2 regions of the Mesorhizobium sp. W067 genome follow, and region 2 is predicted to be linked to the other one. Evidence: riboswitches for the same ligand, from Rfam matches in the RefSeq annotation. Region 2 holds a riboswitch; the other holds the start of a gene.
What was found. Region 2 has a riboswitch for cobalamin ahead of ACYG97_RS12425 (DUF1636 family protein). Riboswitches for the same ligand answer to the same signal wherever they lie in the genome.
Positions count from the first base shown of each region.

Region 1: linked by a shared signal. The riboswitch ahead of ACYG97_RS26075 (aromatic ring-hydroxylating oxygenase subunit alpha) and the one ahead of ACYG97_RS12425 (DUF1636 family protein) in region 2 are both predicted to bind cobalamin.

Region 1 is NZ_JBTTII010000001.1:5,330,708-5,337,118, reverse strand. Features, by position in the region: gene ACYG97_RS26100 (glycosyltransferase family 2 protein) at 1-393, opposite strand, end outside; gene ACYG97_RS26095 (glycosyltransferase family 2 protein) at 427-1,170, opposite strand; gene ACYG97_RS26090 (hypothetical protein) at 1,167-2,216, opposite strand; gene ACYG97_RS26085 (PqqD family protein) at 2,368-2,790, opposite strand; gene ACYG97_RS26080 (FAD-binding oxidoreductase) at 2,952-4,052, opposite strand; gene ACYG97_RS26075 (aromatic ring-hydroxylating oxygenase subunit alpha) at 4,090-5,337, opposite strand; cobalamin riboswitch at 5,455-5,656, opposite strand; gene ACYG97_RS26070 (DUF680 domain-containing protein) at 6,156-6,362, shown strand.
Region 2 is NZ_JBTTII010000001.1:2,512,236-2,518,646, reverse strand. Features, by position in the region: gene cobN (cobaltochelatase subunit CobN) at 1-1,195, opposite strand, end outside; gene cobW (cobalamin biosynthesis protein CobW) at 1,214-2,266, opposite strand; gene ACYG97_RS12425 (DUF1636 family protein) at 2,269-2,694, opposite strand; cobalamin riboswitch at 2,733-2,936, opposite strand; gene ACYG97_RS12420 (winged helix-turn-helix domain-containing protein) at 2,966-4,168, opposite strand; gene ACYG97_RS12415 (NADH-quinone oxidoreductase subunit A) at 4,496-4,861, shown strand; gene ACYG97_RS12410 (NuoB/complex I 20 kDa subunit family protein) at 4,852-5,433, shown strand; gene ACYG97_RS12405 (NADH-quinone oxidoreductase subunit C) at 5,438-6,040, shown strand; gene ACYG97_RS12400 (four helix bundle protein) at 6,074-6,411, shown strand, end outside.

The sequences.
Region 1 (6,411 bases), 2.8 Mb from region 2:
CGTATCGTCATCTATGTCGTCGACCAGCGTCATGCGCGAATAGGTGAGCTCGAGGGTGGGGTCTGCGTCGAAACAGGCCAGATCCGGCTTGAAGCGGCCCGGCGGGGAAATGTCGTCGGAATCGAGAAACGATACCAGCCCGGTCTGCGGCAGCAATTGCCGCAAGCCCGCGTTGCGTGCCCGCGTCACCCCGGCATTCTGCTGCTGGAAAAGGCGAATGCACGGCGCCTCCGCGATCAGCGAGCGCACGACCGCCACCGAACTGTCGGTCGAACCGTCATCGATAACGATGATGTCGAGATCGGCGGCATCGCGCTGCCTCAGCAGCGAGCGCAGCGCCGAGCCGACATGGCGTTCGCGGTTGTAGACCGGCATGATCACGCTCAGCTTCACGCACGCATTCCAGGCTGTGATCTGTTCATTCTTTCACCACTCTGCCGGGCGCTTGATCTCGAAAAGCCCCTCGACCGGGCGCCGCGACGGATCGGCCTTGCGCCGCCGCAAGGATTTCTGAATTACACGTAGATATTCGCGCACCGCCACATCCCTTTGCTTGGTCAAATTGCCGGGGTGGCGCCGGTAGTATACCGCGACGGTGTCGGGAAAAATGTGCTTTGGGCTGGTTTCGAAAATGCGCAGCAGATAGTCGGCGTCTTCGCCCTGCCGGAACTCCTCGTCGAAAGCACCGGTACGGTCGATGAGTGCCCTGCGGAATATCCCGGCACTAAGGCTGACGCCGCGCACGGTACGACCTGCGCCGCCCGGCGCCGGCTGCAGGGCTTCGTCATCCATGAGATCGACGCGCGTCATCAGCGAGTAGGTCAGCTCGAGCGCAGGGTCGGCCGCGAACAGGGGTAGGCCAGCCTTGAATCGTCCAGCCGGCGAGACGTCGTCCGAATCCAGGAACGACACCAGTTCGGTTTGCGGCAGCAACTGCTTCAGCCCTGTGTTGCGCGCGTTGGCCACGCCCTGGTTGGCCTGCTGGAACAGGCGGATGCGCGACGCTTCCCGCATGATGGCGCGGACTGCTTCAACGGAGCTGTCCGTCGAGCCGTCGTCGACAACGATGATATCGAGATCGGCATCGTCGCGTTGCCTGAGCAGGGACCGCAACGTCGAAACGACATAGATCTCCCGATTGTACACCGGCACAATGATGCTCAACTTCATGCAGCGCCCCGAAGGACGAAATCCGCAATCGTGCCGGCGATCTCGCGCGGCTCGGTCCCCAGCGACAGCCGGTAGCATGGCAGGTCGCGGGTAAGCTCGCTGAAAAAGCGAAAGCCCGCTTCCCGTTCGCCCGGCATCTGCACGATGCCGGACGGCGCCAGGGCAATCATGGCATCCTTGCGCGATATGGGCATGACCGAGCTTCTCGCACCTCCCCTGATATGGGGCACTATCAAAGCAATAATGTCCAGACTTGCAGGAGTTGGTCGAGGCGCGATCTCGTCGATGTGAAAGGCATGCTTGCCTTGCCAGTTCAGCGGTTGGTACGACTCTAGCCGCTCCTCCAGCTTCAGCCGCCTGAAGCCCTCCGGATCCTGCTTGAGCGTGGCAAACAGCGGATAGGCCGTCACCCCCTCGGTCCGGTCGATCAGCACATAGTCGTCGCCGACGCTATCGAGCCCATTGAGCAGGCCGGCGACGACCGTTCCCGATTTGCCGGCTCCGCCAGAGCCCGCCAGCAGCACGCCCTTGCCATCGATGCCCAGCGTGCCGGCATGGGTAAGCCGCATGCCGCGCGCCGCATATTCCCAATGCAGGAAGGCGCGCAGCGGCGCCCCTTGTTCCCATGGCGGAAAGGCCTTGGCCGACATCATCAGCTGCGCCCCGACATGGCGTTGCGGATCATGGAACTGCCAGAAGTCGAGGTCATGATAGTAGCTGCCGCGCAATCCGGCCTCTTCCAGCCGGTTGGCAAAGGCATGATGGTTGTAATCGCCTCGGCCCCAGGTGCCCGGGGCGGGGACGCCATCGATGCCCGGGTGGGCGACGAAAATGCGGCAGCCGTCAGATGCAGACGGATTGCCCGGAGCCGGTATGAAGGCATGGCCGATGGTATCTGCCAGCGTGCCATGGTCGAGATGGACACTCAGGTCCAGCCCCGGCAACCGGACGCTGGCGGCAACGGGATAGAAGGCGGCGGCGCTTTCCGCGGCCGCCAGCACATGGCGGGCATAATCCGGCAGGGTTTGCAGCGTGATCAAAGGCATGTGTTGGTTGTTCAGCGTCCAGAATTGCGCCGGGTCGCCTGATGCATGTCGCTCGGGGCGGCCCCGGTTTTGAGACGACGATATGCATAAAATCAAAGATCTAAGCGCGTCGCCTGAGTCCGTTCAAACGCGACGCGCTTTAGGGAAACGATTATGCCTGTTTCACCGCCGGCCAGCCGAGAGGTTCCTCGACCTCATGGATCGGGTCGACAATGATGAGATCGGCAAGGTCGTCATGGACCTCGACCTTGAGCGGCTCATTGCTGGCAGCAAGCGCGGCCGACAGCTCGCCTGAAAGCGGTTGCGCCGGTGTTTCGGCTGGCGCAAGCAACCCGAAATCGAGCAGTCGGGCAACGAAGCTTTCGAGGTCGGCCAGGCTTATTTTTGCGGCGCCCGCGGCAGCTCCGACCAGCGCTTCAGTGGCGACGCCGGACGACAAAGCCTGCCAGACCCGGCTGCCGGAATCGGAAAAGCCGAAATACTTACCGTTCGAAAGATCGAGAACGACGGCTTCGCCATCGAATGATTCGAAAACGATGTCCTTGCTTGCGACCGCGTAGACCCGCTGTTGCATCGCTCTGTCCCCCGTTCCATGCGCTCATGAAGGGATGCGCCGGTTTCACGGTCTGCCAGCCCTTCCTAAGTGCGTCTAAATCACTCGGCCTATGCTTGGCAAGACAAAGACCCGCGAACACAACGCCTGCGTCGGCGACCGTTGCGGCGAAGTCGACCGGCTCAAGCCTCGATTTCGAGCGCCGACAACGGTTTCGAGCAGCAGGCAAGGATGAAACCGTCATCGATCTCGTGGTCGAGGATGCCGCCATTGTGGCTCATCTCGACTTCGCCGGAGACCTTCTTCACCTTGCAGGTGCCGCACAGGCCGAACTCGCAGGCGGCGGGAATCCGCACGCCCGAGCTGCGCGCGGTCTGCAGCACGGTCTGGCCGGCGACGCATTCGGCATCGACCTCCGAAAGCGAGAAGCGGATCGGCGTCACGGCTTCGACAGGTGCAGCGATGCCGTCCTCGACCGGGGAGGCAATCGGCGCCGGAATTTCCTCCACCACAGGCGCGGCAAAGCTCTCCTGATGGTATTTCGTCATGTCGAAGCCGGCGGCATCCAGCATGCCGCGCACGGCGCGCATGAACGGATCGGGGCCGCAGCAGAAGATTTCGCGCTCGCGGAAATCCGGAGCCAGCAAGGGCAGCCGGATCGCGTCGATGCGCCCCATATGACCGTACCAGCCCTCGCGGCTGGAACGTTCCTCGATCATGAAGCCGAGCGACAGGCCGGGCATATGGCCGCCGAGCAGTTCGAGTTCCTTGCGGAATATGATCTCTTCGGCACGCCGCGCGCAGTTGACGAAACCGACATCGGTCCATGGCGCGCAGTCGTTCAGCCAGCGCAGCATCGACATCATCGGCGTCACGCCGGAGCCAGCCGAAATGAACAGGTATTTGGCCGCCGGGTGGCTGTGCAACGAGAAGTCGCCCGCCGGTCCATAGGCCTTGACGTGCGAACCGGGTGCCAGATGGTCGAACATCCAGCGCGTGCCGATGCTGCCGGCCTGCGCCTTGATCGTCACCGCGATCGAAAACGGCCGCGATGGCGACGACGACAGCGTGTAGGTGCGCATCAGCGGCCCGTCCGGTGTCGGCAGTTCCAGCGTCAGGAACTGGCCCGGCTTGTAGCGGAACCAGGTCTGGTTGTCGGAGCGGAAGGTGAAGGTCTTGACGTCGGGCGCCTCGTCGCTGACGCCGATCACTTCCAGCACCTGCAGCCTATCGTTCCACGGCGCCATCTGGTCGAGATGGCGATAGAGCCCAAGATCCGTCATCGCATTCATCCTCTGGTCCCTCTTCGCCTGCTCCAGCTCACGCGACGCTGCGCAGCGCCGGCCGGCCGCCTTCGGCAAGGCGCGGGCCGATGAAGGCCGCGTACCATTCGACGAACTGGATCACGCCGCCCTCATGCAGCTCCGAATAGGGGCCGGGCTCATAGGCCGGCGACAGGATGCCGAAGGCGTTTTCCTCGACGATGCGGCGGTCCTGGTCGTTGGTCTCGGTCCAGACGTGGGTGAGCTCTTCAAGGTTGTAGTCGACGCCCTCGACCGCATCCTTGTGCACCAGCCACTTGGTCGTCACCGCGGTTTGCGTGGCGCTGATCGGCAGCACCCGGAAGGTGACCGCATGGTCGATCAGGATGTGGTTCCAGGTCGTCGGATAGTGGTAGTGCATCAAGGTGCCGATGCGGTCGGCGGCAACAGTGTCGGAGAGGTTCTTCGTCACCGCGCACCTGCCCGTCATCGTATAGCTGACGGCATCGCGCAGCAGCGGCGCGCGGGTGGCGCGGTACTGTCCGGCCGGATCGATGCGGAACTTGCTCGGCAGGCCCGCCGCCTCGCATTTCGCCCAGTGCGCCAGCATCTCCGGATCGCTGTCGGCGCCCTGTACGCCGGTCACCGTCGGCGCTTCCGGGAAGGTCTTGCACAGCTCCGGATGATTGCCGGCGCAGTGATAGCATTCGCGGTTGTTTTCCCAGACCAGCTTCCAGTTGCCCTTCTCGACGATCGTGCTCTCGAAGGCGACCTTGGCTTCGCTCAGCCGGTGCGGCTTGAGGTAGGGCTCGATCATGGCGCGCATCGGCGCGAAGTCGGCAGGTTCTTTCGCCAGGCAGATGAAGATGTAACCGCCGACGCTTTCGCAGGCGACCGGCTTCAGGCCGAACTGGCTCTTGTCGAAGCCGTCGGCCATCTGGCGGGCGAACAGCAGCCGGCCGTCCAGCTCGTAGGTCCACTGGTGATAGGGGCAGACAAGCTTTGCCGCCATGCCCTTCTCAGTGTTGCAGACACGGCTGCCGCGATGGCGGCAGGAATTGTGAAAGGCGTTGATGTTGCCCTTCTGGTCGCGGACCAGCACCACCGGATAATCGCCGATCTGCACGGTGATATAGCTGCCGGGCTTCGGCAGTTCGCAATCATGGCCGATGAACAGCCAGTCGCGATACCAGATAAGCTCCATGTCGAGCTTGAAATAGTCCGGGTCGGTGTAGAAGGGCTGTTCCAGCGAAAAGCCTTGCTTGCGGCCGTTCAGGAGCCTCAGCATGTCGTTGCGCGTATCCATAGTTCTGTCCTCGTGGTTTAAGGACTGAACTTGGTGGTGATGGAGGAAGGATCGGACGCAGGCCGGCGCGGCGCCGGACATGCACTATCCACCTCTTGACCGCCCACCGCGATCAGTCGAGTCTAGGCATCTCCGGCTGGTTTCCGGGCTCTGGAGTTGTCCTTGCGGACCATCGCGACACCTTCCCAGGCTCTTGCCCAGTGGTCTCCCGTTGCGACTTGAACTCCACCACCGTTGCGGGGGCAGCGCCGGATTCTGACCGGCTTCCCAATTCTCCGCTGCGTCGTCACGAAGCGGCACCTGAGATGCGATCATCTAATCACGGCAGCGATCGCGACGTCGGCATGAAAGCGACATCATATCCATGCGGCGCGACACGCGCGGCTTACGCCCCCCGCCCCCGGTCAAAGAGCTGAGACGTTTCTTGCGACGCCATCATCGCCGTTTCGAATCGCTGCCGATCCAGTTCGATCGCGGGCAAAAATGGCTCAACGGTATCGAAAAGTTACTATTAGCAATCTCTAATCGAACCGAACGGTTCGTTTCTGTTGACAATGCGTGCAGGACGGTGTGGACGACGGCCCGGAAACCGACGTCGGAGCGAACCACTCGGTTCGGCATAAGCGACTGAAAACAATGCGATAAATGACCATAGAGGAACTTCCTGGCACAATTTCAAGGTGCAGGACCGTGGTCCACACGGAACAACTTCGTGATTGGAAACCAGCCTATGGCTTTCCCACATCGGGGCTGTCCGATCGACGCGAATTCCTCCCAAGACACGCCGCTAGACGGACAGACAAACTGGAGTACTAAAAATGAAAAAGATCATCCTCACTGCCGCAGCCGTTTTGGCGGTCACCGGCAGCGCCTTCGCCGGTAGCGACAATTACGGTTCCAATGGTGCGAACCAGTCAGCCGTCTCGGTCGACAGCTCGTATACGGCTTCCATTCAGAAGCCGGCGCACGCTGACAAGCAGCCTGTCGTTCAGGGCGCCGACCGCGACCTCTACGGCAATCGCTGATCCCGACCAAAGAAGGACGGCTAACCCGTCGCTCTCGGGATCCCAAAAA
Region 2 (6,411 bases):
CGAGGATGCGGCCGTCGAGTTCGGGCAGCACGACATGCATGGCGAGGTCGGCGGGCGCCAGGCCGCGCTGGTTGTTGTCCCAGACGTCGCGGCGGGTGGTGGCGACGATGACCTGGAAGACAGGCACGCCGGCGCGGTCGAACAAGGTTTCGACGCCCGGTTCGGCGCCGGAAGCGAAGGCGGTCGCGGTGATGATGGCGGCGGGGTTGAGCGCGGCCAGAGCAGTTTCGACGAAGGCCAGGGAGGTCGGGTCTTTGAGGCTGGAGACGAAGATCGGGATCGGTCTCATGCCGCGCTGGCGGAGTGCATCAAAGAGGGCATCGATTGGCGCGACATCGGCGGCCAGCAGCATCGAGCGGTAGAAGAGGATGGGGATGATGGGAGGGTTGATGTTGTCTGCGCCGAGTTCCCGCCCACCCCCCTCTGTCCTGCCGGACATCTCCCCCGCAAGGGGGGAGATTGCGCTGTCATCGACGCTTTCGCCGATCGGGGATGTTGCAGAGGAATCTATTATCGGCTGGGCAGAAAAAGTGCCGAGGTCCGCGCCGGCTGATCTCCCCCCTTGCGGGGGAGATGTCCGGCAGGACAGAGGGGGGTGTGAAGGAACGCCGACATCGGCCAAATCCAACTTGCCTACGACGCCGCAGCCTGGCTCGTAATAGCCAGCTTTCGGCACGCTGACCGGCTCAGCCGCCGCCACATCGGACCCAGCCAACCCCGCTAGCCGCTGCACCAGCGCCGTCATATTCTCCGGGCCACCCTCGCGGAAATAACCAAGCAGGCCGTCCAACTCCTCGCGCGGCAGCGTCGAGGCTTCGATCAGCCTGAGATCCTCGTCGTGGCTTTCACCAGGCAGCAGCGCCAGCTTGATGCCGTTCGCACGGGCAGTCGCGGCAAGCTGGTCGCAGCCATAGCGCCACCAGTCGTAGCCGCCGAGGATGCGCACCAAAATCACCTTGGCGTGGCGGGCGACGCTGTCGAACCAGAGGTCCACGGACATGGGATGGCGCAGGTCGCGCAGCGCCGCCAGCCGCATCGACGGCAGGCGGGCGGCATCGGCCTTCCAGGCCGCCGCGAGGCCGGCGAGGTCGCTGTCGGTGAAGGACAGCGCCACGATATCCGCCGGCGTCTGCCGGAGATCAACCGGCTCGGCGAGATCGTCGAGCGAGGCGGAGGTCGTGGTGAGTATGTGCATCGCGGCTCGTGCCTGAGATCAACCGGCGAGTATACGCTCGATCGCCGGACGGTTCAGCCCCTTCAGGCCAATGACGACGAGACGCGAGCGGCGATCGTCCTCGGCCGTCCAGGCGCGGTCATAGTAATGGTTGACGCGTGGGCCGACGGCCTGCAGCAAAAGCCGCATCGGCTTGCCGCCGACGTCGACGAAGCCTTTTACACGCAACACGTTTTCCTGTTCGGCGGCGGTGGCGACGCGCTTGGCCAGGTCGTCGGGATTGGCGATCGAGGGGATGTCGACGATGAAGGTGTCGAAATCGTCATGCTCATGATCGAAAGCGCCGTCGTGATGCGACTTGCGGTTCTCGATGTCGTCTTCGACGGCGAGACCGAGGCCAAGCAGCACCGACGGGTCGACCTTGCCATGCGCAGTCGGCACGATTTTTACCGCGCGGGCGGAATGTTCATTGATGATGGCGTTGGCGCGGGCCGAACCGGGGGCGTCCATCAGATCGCTCTTCGACAGGATGATCAAATCGGCGCAGGCGATCTGGTCCTCGAACACTTCTTCGACAGGATCGTCATGGTCGAGCGTCTCGTCCTGAGCGCGCTGTGCCTGCAAAGCGTCCATGTCGTTGGCGACGCGGCCTTCGGCCAGCGCCGGGCCGTCTACCACGGCGATGACACCGTCGACGGTTACCCGGCTCTTCACGCTCGGCCACTGGAACGCCTGGACCAGCGGCTTGGGCAGAGCCAGGCCCGAGGTCTCGATCAGGATGTGGTCAACCTTCGGTGTCAGCGCGAGGATCTTGTCGAGGGCGGGCACGAAATCGTCGGCGACTGTACAGCAGATGCAGCCATTGGCCAGTTCGACGATGTTTTCCTCGGGGCAGGTGTCGATGCCGCAGCCTTTCAGGATTTCCCCGTCGATGCCGATGTCGCCGAACTCGTTGACGATGATGGCGATGCGCTTGCCGCCGGCATTTTCCAGGAGATGGCGGACCAGCGTCGTCTTGCCGGCGCCGAGGAAGCCTGTAACGACAGTGCAGGGAACACGGGAGAGGTTGGCGGCCGGGTTTGAAGCGTTCATCGTCAGTCCTTCAGCATATCGAGGGGTGGGATGCGGGCAACGAGGCCGCGCTTGAGGCTATCGGGCCGGCCGCGCCACGGGATGAGGCCGTCGGTCGAGGTCGCGAAGAGCTTTGCGCCGGTGACGAGGTCGGCGCCGCTGGTTGCGGTCAGATCGCCGAAGACATAGCTCCAGCAGCCGTCACGCAGGATGGCAGCGCTCAGCCGGCGCTTGCAATTGCCGAGGCATTCGGCGGTGCGGACCCGGATATCGCCGGCAGCGGCGAGGCGCGTGTCGTCGGCCAGCAGTTCGCCGGCGCGGGGGTGAGCGTCTGAGCCGGTTTCATCGCGGCATGAGGCGCAGACGATGACGGTCACGCCGGCCAACGCGTCGCTATCGGCAGACGAAACATCCGCTGTGCCAGCCGAAAAACTGCTGTTCTGGTCCAAAAACCGTGCTCCTTGCCCGGAAACCCGCCAGGCGATCGGATACTTTGTCTCAGACGGCAGGTCTCCTGGCTCGCGGGTCATCGCCTTGGTTAGCCGCCTTCCCGGTGTTACCCAGTGGCATTCGGCCTTGGCTCTTCGCTTACAGTTGCGGGGACAGCCGCGGATTTGGGATTTTGTCCCGCACCGCATTCCCTCTTGGCCCTTGCCGTTGCGGGCAGGGGACCGTCTGGAGCGGATTTAGGCCGTTGCGGGGAGTTGTGTCAACGCGCTGCTACGACATGGCGATGTCGGCCAGGGGTTTCCCCAGATTGCCGGCCGGCGTCACTTCGATGCGCTCAAGGCCAAGCCAGCCCTGCATCTGCTTTAGTTCCTCGAAAAGCTGTGCGGTGGTCTCAGGCGGTGCGCCTGCTTCGGCATAGGCGGCGTGGACGCGTAAGACACTCGCAGGCCGGTCGGCCTTCAGATCGACGCGGGCGACGATCCGGTCGCCGAGCAGGAAGGGCAGCACGTAGTAGCCATATTGCCGCTTGTCGGCCGGGGTGTAGATCTCGATGCGGTAGTGGAAATCGAACAGGCGCTCGGTGCGCGAGCGCTCGAAGACCACCGGATCGAAGGGCGCCAGTAGCGCGCGGGCGTCGATCTTTCGCGGCAGACGGGCGTCCTTATAGAGGTAAGCCGGCTTGTCCCAGCCTTCGACGTTTACCGGCAGCAACTCGCCCATCTCGACCAGTTCCTCCAACCGGCCCTTCATGTCGGCTGGCGACAAGCGGAAATAATCGCGCAGGTCACCCGACGTCGCGATGCCGTGGGCGCGGGCGGAAATGCGCAGCAATTCGCGGTGCGCGTCCTCGGCCGCCGGCACCGGCAGGTCGAGGATCGCCTGCGGCAGCACGCGCTCGGGCAGGTCGTAGAAGCGCTCGAAGCCACGGCGGTGCGCCGTGGTGATGCGTCCGGCCCAGAAGAGCCATTCGAAGGCGTGCTTGGCGTGGCTCCAGCCCCACCAGCCGCCCGAACCTTTCTGGCCCTCCAGTGCCGAAGCGGCAATCGGGCCGCGCTCGGCGACCGCGCGGTAGATGTCTTCAATATAGGCGGCGTGTTCGCGGCCCCATTTGGCCAGCCCCAGATACATTTCGTCGCCCTGCTCGGCGCGCTGCATGCGCCAGCGCATCAACGGGTAGGTCTCGACCGGCAGGAACGAGGCCTCATGCGCCCAGTACTCGAACACGGTGCGCTTGCGGGTGATTGCGGCATTGTCGAGCAGGGTGAGCGGGTAGGGGCCAAGGCGCGAATAGAGCGGCATATAGTGGGCGCGCACCACGGCGCTGACGGAATCGATCTGCAGCAGGCCGGTGCGCGACAGCACGCGGGCGAGGTGGCGGCGATCGGGCGTGCCGACCGGGCGGGGATCGAGAAATCCTTGCGCGGCGAGCCCGATGCGCCTGGCCGTGGGGAGTGAGATTTTGTCCTTCGTCAAAGTGTCTTGCCTCGAACCATTTTCCCGAATTTAGCCGGCGATTCCGGTCATGCTAGCAGGCAAATGGCGGGAGATGTGTCAGGAGACAAAAGTGGAGTGAAAGGTGAAGGAAATCAAACAGGAGGAGATCGGACCAGTTTTTCCCGGCCTGCCGTCCAGCACTGTCTTTTGAACAAGGTTTGACTTGCTTCGCTGAAAGCCGTGCGCTAACCCTCGCCGCGTTGCAGCAAAGGCACCTAAAACGGTTCAGCGGTTAAACTGTCGCGCTTCCGCATTAGGGTTGGTTGCTGTAATCAAAGTGGATTGGCCGCCAACGGAAAGCCGAGCATGAACGTACTCCTCAGTTCATACCTGCCCATCGTCCTCTTCATCGCCGTGGCCGCGGTTGTAGGCCTGGCGCTTATCATCGCGCCGTTCCTGGTGGCTTATCGCAATCCCGATCCGGAGAAGCTTTCCGCCTACGAGTGCGGGTTCAACTCGTTCGACGATGCCCGGATGAAATTCGACATCCGCTTCTACCTCGTGTCGATCCTGTTCATCATCTTCGATCTGGAAGTGGCCTTCCTGTTTCCGTGGGCGGTGTCGTTCTCGAAGATCGGCATGCTCGGTTTCTGGTCGATGATGGTGTTTTTGGCGGTGCTGACCATCGGCTTTGCCTATGAATGGAAAAAAGGAGCGCTGGAATGGGATTGAACGACAGTTCCGGAACGCTCGTCGCGCCGAAGCCCAAAGGTCTGATCGACCCCAATACCGGACGTCCGGTCGGTTCCGACGATCCGTTCTTCCTCGAGATCAACAATGAACTGGCCGACAAGGGTTTTCTGGTCACCTCGACCGAGGCGCTGATCACCTGGGCACGCAGCGGCTCGCTGATGTTCATGACCTTCGGTCTCGCCTGCTGTGCCGTCGAGATGATCCACACCTCGATGCCGCGCTATGATTCTGAAAGGTTTGGCGTGGCTCCTCGCGCGTCGCCGCGCCAGTCCGACATCATGATCGTGGCGGGAACGCTGACCAACAAGATGGCCCCGGCTTTGCGCAAGGTCTACGACCAGATGCCGGAGCCGCGCTACGTCATCTCGATGGGTTCCTGCGCCAATGGCGGCGGCTATTACCACTATTCCTATTCGGTGGTGCGCGGCTGCGACCGCATCGTGCCGGTCGACATCTATGTGCCCGGTTGCCCGCCAAGCGCCGAAGCTCTGCTCTACGGCATTCTTCTCCTGCAGAAGAAGATCCGCCGCACCGGCACGATCGAACGGTAAGACCATGGCCGCATCTCTGAGCGAACTGTCGACCTATCTCGGCGAAAAGCTGCCGGGCCGCGTGTCCGATGCGGTGCTGGCCTATGGCGAACTGACGATCTCGGTTGCTACAGACAATCTGATCGAGGTGACAAGCTTCCTGCGTGACGATTCGGGCTGCCAGTTCATTTCGATCATCGATATCTGCGGCGCCGACTACCCGTCGCGCGTCAAGCGTTTCGACGTCGTCTATCATCTGCTTTCGCCGAAGCAGAATTTGCGCATCCGCATCAAGGTCCAGGCCGACGAAGAGACGCTGGTGCCGTCGCTCACCGCTGTCTATCCCGGCGCCGACTGGTATGAGCGCGAGGCCTATGACCTTTATGGCGTGCTGTTCTCCGGCCATCCGGACCTGCGCCGCATCCTCACGGATTACGGCTTCGAGGGCCATCCCCTGCGCAAGGATTTCCCGCTGACCGGTTTCGTCGAGGTTCGCTACGACGACGAAGCCAAGCGCGTCATCTACGAGCCTGTGGAACTGAAGCAGGAATTCCGCAATTTCGATTTTCTTTCGCCATGGGAAGGGACGGATTACGTCCTGCCGGGCGATGAGAAGGCGAAACAGTGAGTAGGAAGTAGTGAGTAGTCAGTAGCAAAAGATTTGGAGCAACGGATCGAATCTTATCGCGACTTGAAGGTGTGGCAATCGGCGATGACGCTTGCTGAGGATTGCTACCGTTTCACCAAAGAGTTTCCGAGGGATGAGATTTACGGCATGACCTCTCAGATGCGCCGATCGGCGGTTTCGGTCGCAGCGAACGTCGCGGAGGGATACGGTCGGGAGAACAGAGGGTCGTTCGTTCAATTTTTGCGCATGGCGCAAGGCTCGTTGAAGGAACTGGAGACACACATACTGCTGGCATGTCGGGTTGGCCTGCTGCGAAAAGACAATGAGATTGAGCTGCTGCTGCGATGCGAAGAGATTGGAAAAATGATGAG